Regions from separate parts of the Myceligenerans cantabricum genome, predicted to be linked through region 1. Evidence: riboswitches for the same ligand, from Rfam matches in the RefSeq annotation. Region 1 holds a riboswitch; the other holds the start of a gene.
What was found. Region 1 has a riboswitch for thiamine pyrophosphate ahead of thiO (glycine oxidase ThiO). Riboswitches for the same ligand answer to the same signal wherever they lie in the genome.
Positions count from the first base shown of each region.

Region 2: it holds a riboswitch for thiamine pyrophosphate, as region 1 does, so the genes downstream of both, ACYU96_RS16545 (thiamine ABC transporter substrate-binding protein) here and thiO (glycine oxidase ThiO) in region 1, are expected to answer to the same signal.

Region 1 covers NZ_BAAHAJ010000009.1:85,848-90,383, forward strand. The annotation lists gene doeA (ectoine hydrolase) at 1-727, shown strand, start outside; gene ACYU96_RS09540 (NAD-dependent succinate-semialdehyde dehydrogenase) at 754-2,124, shown strand; gene ACYU96_RS09545 (EF-hand domain-containing protein) at 2,169-2,378, shown strand; gene thiE (thiamine phosphate synthase) at 2,356-3,048, opposite strand; TPP riboswitch at 3,084-3,187, shown strand; gene thiO (glycine oxidase ThiO) at 3,177-4,304, shown strand; gene thiS (sulfur carrier protein ThiS) at 4,301-4,536, shown strand, end outside.
Region 2 covers NZ_BAAHAJ010000011.1:436,174-440,709, reverse strand. The annotation lists gene ACYU96_RS16570 (sulfite exporter TauE/SafE family protein) at 91-1,017, shown strand; gene ACYU96_RS16565 (MogA/MoaB family molybdenum cofactor biosynthesis protein) at 1,041-1,559, shown strand; gene ACYU96_RS16560 (MoaD/ThiS family protein) at 1,563-1,805, opposite strand; gene moaC (cyclic pyranopterin monophosphate synthase MoaC) at 1,802-2,284, opposite strand; gene ACYU96_RS16550 (DUF4235 domain-containing protein) at 2,453-2,740, opposite strand; TPP riboswitch at 2,791-2,904, shown strand; gene ACYU96_RS16545 (thiamine ABC transporter substrate-binding protein) at 2,905-3,906, shown strand; gene ACYU96_RS16540 (ABC transporter permease) at 3,882-4,536, shown strand, end outside.

The sequences.
Region 1 (4,536 bases):
GGAGATCAGCGCCGGGATGTTCCGTGCCGGGGGCGAGCCGCCGGCCGTCATGCCGTACGTGGTCTCCGGCCCGCGCACGATGATCGGGCACGCGACCTGGGAGGGCCGGACGGTGCAGCCCGGCGAGCACGTGTTCATGGAGGTGGGCGGCTGCTTCCGGCGGTACCACACCGCCATGATGCGCACGGTGGTGCTCGACGAGGCGTCCGACTCGATGCTCGTCGCGCAGGAGCGGATGAAGCTCGCCCTGCGCGAGGTGAAGGCCGCGATCCGGCCGGGACTGACGGTGTCCGACGCCGACAACATCGTGCGCAACATCATCTCGGACAACACGGTGGGCGCGCGCCTCATCACCCGGTCGGGCTACTCGATCGGGATCGCCTTCCCGCCGAGCTGGGACGAGGGCTACATCGCGAGCCTCAACCAGGGGAACCCGATGATCCTGCGCGAGGGCATGACGTTCCACATCCTGCCGTGGATGTGGGGGGTCGACGGCGACAAGACGGTCGGCATCTCGGACACGATCCACGTGACTGCCAACGGCTGCGAGTCGTTCTTCACCCTGGACGAGGACTTCGTGTGCAAGCCGGAGCACGCGGCGGCGCCGGCGGCGCCGTCCGCCGTCCCCGAGCCCGCGGGCGTCGTCCCGCACGAGGACCCAGGACCAGGCGACGACGACGTCGAGGCCCCGACCCCCATCCGCCCCGGCGTCGCGGAGATCGCGTGAGCCCGGACCCTTTCGAGGAGGTACCTATGCTGACTGCCATCGATCCGAGCAACGGGCAGGTCGTGGCCGAGCAGGACCCGGCCGGCCCCGAGCAGGTCGACGCCGTGCTGGACGCCGCACGGGCGGCCTGGCCGGCGTGGCGCGACCGGGGTATCGCGGGGCGGGCCGAGGTGCTCGCGGCCGTGGGAGCCTACCTGCGCGAGCACACCGACGAGCTCGCGCCGCTGATGACCGCCGAGATGGGCAAGCCGATCACGGAGGCGCACGGGGAGGTCGCGAAGGCTGCCTGGTGCCTCGAGCACTACGCGGAGCACGCGGCGGAGTACCTGGCTCCGGAGGTGCTGGCGTCCGACGCGACGCGCAGCTACGTGCAGCACCTGCCGCTGGGCACGGTGCTGGGCGTGCTGCCGTGGAACGCGCCGTTCTGGCTGGCGGCGCGGTTCGCGGCGCCGGCGCTCATGGCGGGCAACACGTGCGTCATGAAGCACGACCCGCACGTGCCCGGGTGCGCGCAGGCGATCGCGGACGCGTTCGTGGCGGCCGGCGTGCCCGAGGGGGTGTTCGCGAACCTGCCGCTGGAGACCGCGGCGGTGGAGGGCGTGATCCGGGACCGGCGGGTGCAGGCGGTGTCGTTCACGGGGTCGGCGCGCGCGGGGTCGGCCGTGGCGGGTGTCGCGGGGAGCGAGATCAAGCCGGTCGTGCTGGAGCTCGGCGGCAGCGACCCGTGCCTGGTCCTGGCCGACGCCGACCTGGACGCGGCGGCCGAGGTCATCACGCTGTCGCGGATCATCAACGCGGGGCAGTCGTGCATCGCGGCGAAGCGGATCGTCGTCGAGGCGCCGGTGTACGACGTGATGGTCGAGAAGCTGCAGAGGCGGCTGGAGAAGCTGGTGGTGGGGGACCCGCGGGACGCGGGCACGCAGGTGGGGCCGATCGCCCGTGCCGACCTGCGCGACAACCTGCACCGCCAGGTGACCGAGACCGTGGACGCGGGGGCGCGGCTGCTGCTCGGCGGCGAGCTGCCCGAGGGAGCCGGGTTCTTCTACCCGGTCACCCTGCTCGCCGACGTGACCCCGGACATGACGGCCTGCCGCGAGGAGACGTTCGGGCCGGTCATGGTCGTGATGAAGGCCGACGACGCCGAGCAGGCCCTGGCCGTCGCGAACCACACCGACTTCGGGCTGGCGGCGAGCGTGTGGTCGACGCCGGAGCGCGGCGAGGCGCTGGCGGCCCGGATCGAGGCGGGACAGGTCGCGGTGAACGGCATCGTGAAGACCGACCCCCGCCTGCCGAGCGGTGGCATCAAGCGCTCGGGCCTGGGCCGCGAGCTGGGCCCGCACGGCATCCGGGAGTTCGTCAACGCGCAGCAGGTGTGGGTGGGCCCGAAGCAGGAGTAGCCTGCTGCGGACCTTGCTTGTCGGACATGCCTGGAGGGCTTCCCGTGACCGCCGATGACGACCTGACCGCCACGTTCCACGAGTTCGACGCCGACGACGACGGCCACATCACCGTGGACGAGTTCCGCCAGGCGATGGGCGGCCGGGGCGAGGAGGTCTCGAACGACGACCTCACCTCGATCTTCGTGCACGCCGACGCCGACGGCGACGGCAAGATCGACCTGGAGGAGTTCACGAAGGCCTGGAACGGCTGACCCCGCTGTTCCCGGTGAGGCGGCGGCGCAGGTGGGCCGCCGCCTCTTCCGGGTCGTCGGCCCGGGTGATGGCGCGCACGACGACGACCCGGGTGGCGCCCGCCGCCAGGACCTGGTCCAGGCGGGTGGTCCCCGGGCCGTCGTCGTCGATGCCGCCGATCGCGAACCAGGGGGTCACGGGCCGCGCCGCGGCGACCTCCCGCAGCAGGTCCAGCCCGACCGCCGGGCGGCCGGGCTTCGTGGGGGTGGACCAGAGGGGACCGACGCAGAAGTAGTCGACGCGGTCGTCGGCCTCGGCGGTCATGGCCTCCCCGAACGCATGGGTGGACCGCCCGAGGACCGGGCCGTCGCCCAGGAGCGTGCGTACGTCGGCCGGCGAGAGGTCGTCCTGCCCCATGTGCACGACGGGCGCGCCCGCGAGGCCGGCGACGTCGGCCCGGTCGTTGACCGCCCACAGCGCCCCGTGCTCCGCCGCCACCCGCGCCACCAGGGCGTGCAGCTCCAGCTCGCGCGCGGCGTCCAGCGACTTGTCCCGCAGCTGCACGACGTCGACCCCGCCGGAGAACACCCGGTGCAGGAACGGCTCGAGATCGCCCGAGGACTCCCGGGCGTCGGTGCACAGATAGAGCCGGGCGTCGGCGAGCCGCGTTCGAGGATCCACGGCACGCAGTGTAGGTGGGCGGTGCCGGCGGGGTTATGGTTGCTCACGACATGCACGGGAGCCCCCGCGGGGCTGAGAGGGCGCAGGAGCGCCGACCGTCGAACCTGATCCGGATCATGCCGGCGAAGGGAGCAACCATGGAGCACCGCCGTGCGCCCGCCGTCGTGGTCGTGGGCGCCGGGATCATCGGGCTGACCGCCGCCTGGTGCGCACTCGACGCCGGGGCGCAGGTCACCGTCCTCGACCCGGCCCCCGGTGACGGCGCCACCCACGCCGCGGCCGGCATGCTCGGACCCGCGATGGAGGCGGAGTTCGGCGAGGAACGCCTCGCACGGATCGGCGCGGAGTCCGCCCGGCGGTGGCCGTCGTTCGCCGCCGGCCTGGAGCGGGCGGCCGGGCTCCCGCCCGGGACGCTCGGCCTCGACACGACCGGCACCCTCGCCGTCGCGTACGACGCCGACGACGCCGCCCTGCTGCGCCGCCGCCTCGCGCTGCACCACGACCTGGGCCTGGATTCCCGGGAGATCACCCTGGCCGAGGCGCGGGACCGGGAACCGTCCCTCGGACCGCGCGTCTCCGCCGCCGCGTGGATCCCCGGCGACCACCAGGTCGACCCGCGCGCCGTGCACCGGGCCCTCCTCGGCCTGGTGCGCGGCCACCCGGCGGCGACCCTCGTCGCACGGCCCGTGACCTCCCTGGTCCGGTCCGGCACGGACCGTGCCGTGACCGGCGTGGTCGACGCCGCCGGGACCGAGCACCGGGGCGGGGTCGTGGTCCTCGCCGCCGGGCACGCGAGCGCCGCGCTGTACGGCGGAGCCCCGACGAGACCCGTGCCAGGCACCACCCTCCGGCTCGAAGCCGAGGCCGACGCCGGCCCCGCCACCGTCGTGCGCGGCACCGTCCAGGGCCGGCCCGTCTACGTGGTGCCCCGGCGCGCCCGGCCCGAGGGGCGCCGGGAGATCGTCGTCGGCGCCACGTCCGACGAGCGCGCCGCCACCACCCGCACCCGCGCGGGCGACGTGTTCGCCCTGCTGCGCGACGCGCGAGCCCTCCTGCCCGCCCTGGACGAGGCCGACCTCGCCGAGACGACGACCCGCTCCCGCCCGGGCACCCCGGACAACGCCCCGCTGCTCGGCGAGGCCGCCCCCGGCCTGGTCCTGGCCACGGGCCACTACCGCAGCGGCATCCTCCTGACCCCGCACGCCGCCACCATCCTCACCCCCCACCTTTCTCCCGCCCCCACCCCCCGAGGAGCATCCGCATGACTGCCGTACCGACCGACCGGACCGCCGTCGTGAACGGTGAGCCGTACCCGCTGGACGGGCCGCTGCCCGTGACGGAGCTCGTGGCACGCCTGCTGCCCGAGGTGGTGGTCGACGGCGTGCCGCAGGGCGTCGCCGTCGCCGTCGACGACGCCGTCGTGCCCCGCGGGGCCTGGGACCGCACCGAGATCCGCCCGGGGGCGCGCGTCGAGGTCGTCGCCGCCGTGCAGGGAGG
Region 2 (4,536 bases), on a different contig from region 1:
GTGCTTGTATCCGACCGGAGTGGTGGGTTATTCTCGTCCTGTCCGACGCGCGCCTCCTGTCGCGGCGGACCCTCACCTGGAGTCACAACCATGAGAACCCTCATCCTGCTCGCGCTGGTAGGTCTCGGCGCCCAGCTCGTCGACGGCAGCCTCGGTATGGCGTACGGCGTCACGTCGACGACGCTGCTGCTCGCGATCGGCACCAACCCGGCCGCGGCGTCGGCCACCGTGCATCTTGCGGAGATCGGCACGACGCTCGCGTCGGGGGCATCGCACTGGAAGTTCGGGAACGTGGACTGGCGGGTCGTCGCGAAGATCGGGATCCCGGGCGCCGTGGGTTCCTTCGTGGGCGCGACTTTCCTCTCGTCGCTCTCCACCGACGTGGCCAAGCCGGTGATGTCGCTGATCCTCCTCTCGCTGGGTCTCTACGTGCTCCTGCGGTTCACCGTGCAGGGCCTGCCGACCCGATCGGAGAAGCCGCTTCGCAGGCGGTTCCTCACCCCGCTCGGACTGGTGGGCGGGTTCATGGACGCGACCGGGGGCGGCGGCTGGGGGCCGGTCGGCACGCCGGCGCTGCTCGCGAGCGGCCGGATGGAGCCGCGCAAGGTGATCGGCACGATCGACACGTCAGAGTTCTTCGTCGCGGTCGCGGCCAGCATCGGCTTCCTGATCGGTCTGTCCGGGGAGGGCGTCGACGTCGGCTCGGTGCTCGCGCTGCTCGTCGGCGGCCTCGTCGCGGCACCGATCGCCGCCTGGCTGGTACGGCACGTCCCGCCGCGCGTGCTCGGATCGATGGTGGGCGGCGTCATCGTGCTGACCAACACCAGGACCCTCCTCGGCAGCGGCTGGGTCAGCGCGTCCGGCGTGACCGAGATCCTCGTCTACGCGGCGATCTGGATCGGCTGGGCCGCCGCGGTCACCTGGTCCTTCCGGGCGTACCGGATCGACCGGAAGGCCGCGGCCGACGTCGCGCCCGCAGGGGAGCCGGAGGCACCGAGCCGGGTCGCGGCGCCATGATCCGACCGCCCTATCGTGTGTTCATGAGCACCGATCGTGTCGCCGTCATCACCGTGTCGGACCGTTGTGCCCGTGGCGAGGCCGAGGACCGCTCCGGGCCGCTCCTGGTCGGCCTCCTCAAGGAGGACGGCGCCGATGACGTCGTCTCCCGGACCGTGCCTGACGGCGCCGACTCCGTCCGCGACGCCATCCGGTGGGCGCTCGACGAGGGCGCCCGCCTGATCCTGACCACCGGCGGGACCGGCGTCACGCCGCGCGACCGCACCCCCGAGGGGACGCGCGACCTGCTCGAGGAGGAGCTCCCCGGGATCGCCGAGGCGATCCGGTCCCGCGGTGCGGGCGCCGGCGTTCCGAGTGCGGTCCTGTCGCGGGGTCTCGCCGGGACCGTCCGGATGCCCGACGGGGACCGGCGCGCGCTCGTCGTCAACCTGCCCGGGTCCACGGGCGGTACGCGTGACGGCGCCGCGGTCGTCCTCCCGTTGTGGCCACACATCCGTGACCAGCTCGACGGCGGCGACCATCCCGCACCGACGACGCTGTAGCGGTCAGCCGCCCGCGAAGGGCGGGAGGACGTCCACCGTGGAGCCGTCGGGGACCGGGGCGTCGTCCGCCGTCGTCCGGGCGCCGGCCACCAGCAGGGCGCACCGCGACAGGACGTCGCCCAGGCCCGCTCCGTGGCGCGAGGTCAGGTCGGCGCGGAGGGCGGCCGCCGTCGTCGGGCCCGGGAGGTCCTCCGTGGCGACGCCGGCCGCTTCGCGGGCGCCGGCGAAGTAGCGGACCTGGATCATTGCTGCTCCGTTCCCGGACGAACCCAGTCGCCCGACTTGCCGCCCGTCTTGCGGACGAGCCGCACGTCGGCGAGCGACACCGACTTGTCCAGGCCCTTGACCATGTCGACCACCGCGAGCCCCGCCACCGACACCGCCGTCAGGGCCTCCATCTCCACGCCGGTGCGGTCCGCGGTGCGGACGGTCGCGGTGATGTCGACGCCGTCGTCCGTCACGACGAGGTCCACCACCGCGCCGTGCACGCCGATCACGTGGGCCAGGGGCAGGAGCTCCGCGGTGCGCTTGGCGGCGGCGATGCCCGCGATGCGGGCGACCGCGAGCACGTCGCCCTTGGGGACGTCACCGGACCGGAGCGCCGCGACGACGCCGGGCCCGCAGGCGACACGACCGGTCGCGGTCGCGGACCGCACGGTGGGTTGCTTGGCGGTGACGTCGACCATGCGGGCCTCGCCACGGTCGTCGAGATGAGTGAAAGTCACGTGTCCAGGGTAGAAGACCACCGGGCCGCCACGGCGCCGTCCCGAGCACGCGCGGGGTGGCGTGGGTGGCCCGGTCGGTCCGTCGGTGAGTGATCGGCAGATTGAACGACCGATCACTCACCGACGGACCGACCGAGCCGGTGTGCTCGGGTGCGGTGTCTGTCCCGGTCAGATCGCGCGGGACGTCGAGCGGGCCGCGATGCGGGCCACGGCCCGCTGCGCGCCCTTCGCCGCGACCCGCTTGGCCAGGACAGCTGTCGCGGCGGCGGCCGCGGCGAACACCGTCGCCTGCACCATGTCGAGCTCTGGATCGTCGGGCTTGGTCGGGGCTTCCTTACCGGTCACCTTCTTCCAGATCAGTCCCAGCGCCTTCTGCGCCGCCCATCCGGCGGCGAAGGTGAGGGCGATCGTGCCGACCTTCACCGCAAGTGTCGGTTCCGTCTCATTCTCGGCCACGTACCCACCGTAGCGGCATCCGTGTCGGCCAGCAGCGGTAGGCTGCCGAGAACAAACGACAGGGGAGCCCCCACCAGACGTGTGGGCGCTGAGAGTGCGGTCCGCCGCAGACCCTTGAACCTGATCCGGTTAGCACCGGTGGAGGAAGTCGAAAGGACCCCCTCATGACCATTTTCTGCCGCACGGCGGTGACCGCGGCGTCCGCCGCGACCGCGCTGCTGCTCACAGGATGCACGGGGCAGCCCGACAGCGAGGAGTCCGCCGGGCAGCCGGACACCGTCACGCTCGTCACGCACGACTCCTTCGCGCTGAGCGACGGCATCCTCGAGAGGTTCGAGAAGGAGTCCGGGCTCACCGTCGAGGTGAACACCGCCGGCGATGCCGGCACGCTCGCGAACCAGCTCGTGCTGACCAAGGACGCGCCGGTCGGCGACGTCGTCTTCGGCATCGACAACACGTTCGCGTCGCGCGTCACGGACGAGGACGTGATCGCGGGCGACCTGCTGCAGGTCGACCGGGGCGACGTCTGCATCAACGCCGACAAGGAATGGTTCGCCGAGCAGAGCCTCAAGATCCCCGAGACCCTCGAGGAGCTCGCCGCCCCCGAGTACCAGGGCCTGCTCGTCGTGACGAACCCGGCGACGTCGTCCCCGGGCCTCGCCTTCCTGCTGGCCACGGTCGACGAGTTCGGCGACACCGGGTTCGGCGACTACTGGGGCGCCCTGCGCGGCAACGACGTCAAGGTCGTCGACTCCTGGGAGGACGCCTACTACGTCGACTTCTCCGGCGGTGACGGGGAGGGTGACCGCCCCCTCGTGCTGTCGTACTCGACCTCCCCGGCCGCCACGGTCGGCGACGACGGCAGGTCCACCACCAGCGCCCTCCTCAAGACCTGCTTCCGCCAGGAGGAGTACGCCGGCGTGCTGGAGGGCACCGACAACAGCGAGGGCGCCAGCGAGCTGGTGAGCTTCCTGCTGTCGGACCCGGTGCAGGAGGATCTGCCGACCTCGATGTACATGTACCCGGTCAGCGACCGCACCAAGCTCCCCGAGGGCTGGGCCGAGCACGCCCCGCTCGCACAGGACCCGTACGAGCTGGAAGCGGACGAGATCGCGGAGAACCGCGACGAGTGGATCGAGGCGTGGACCGCGATCGTGCTGGGCTGAGGCTCCGTGGAGGCGCCGTCCGGCGAGGCGCCGTCCGGCGGGGGATCGTCTGGCGAGGGGTCGTCTGGGGCGTGGTCGCGCTCGTCCCGCTGCTGTTCGTGGGGCTGTTCTTCGCGTGGCCCGTCGCGACGCTGGTCGCCCGGGGCTTCGTCGACGACGGCGCGCTCGACCTGTCCGGGTTCGCCGACGTCCTCAGCCGCCCGCGCACCTGGCGCCTCATCGGGCTGACGCTCGCCCAGTCCCTCCTCGGGACCGTCTTCTCGCTGCTCCTCGGCCTACCCGTCGCGTTCCTGCTCTACCGCCGCAGCTTCCTCGGGCGCACGCTGCTGCGCGGCCTGGTCACGGTCCCGTTCGTGCTGCCCACCGTCGTGGTCGGGGTGGCGTTCCGCAGCCTGTTCGTGCCCGGCGGCGCGCTCGGCTTCATCGGCCTGGAGGAGACTCTGGGCGGGATCGTCGTCGCGCTCGTGTTCTTCAACCTGTCCGTCGTCGTGCGCACGGTGGGCGGGCTGTGGGAGCGGCTCGACCCGCGCGCCGAGCAGGCTGCCGGAGCGCTCGGCGCCTCGCCGCTCCGGGTGTGGTGGACGGTCACGCTGCCGTCGCTCGGGCCCGCGCTGGTCTCGGCCGCGTCGG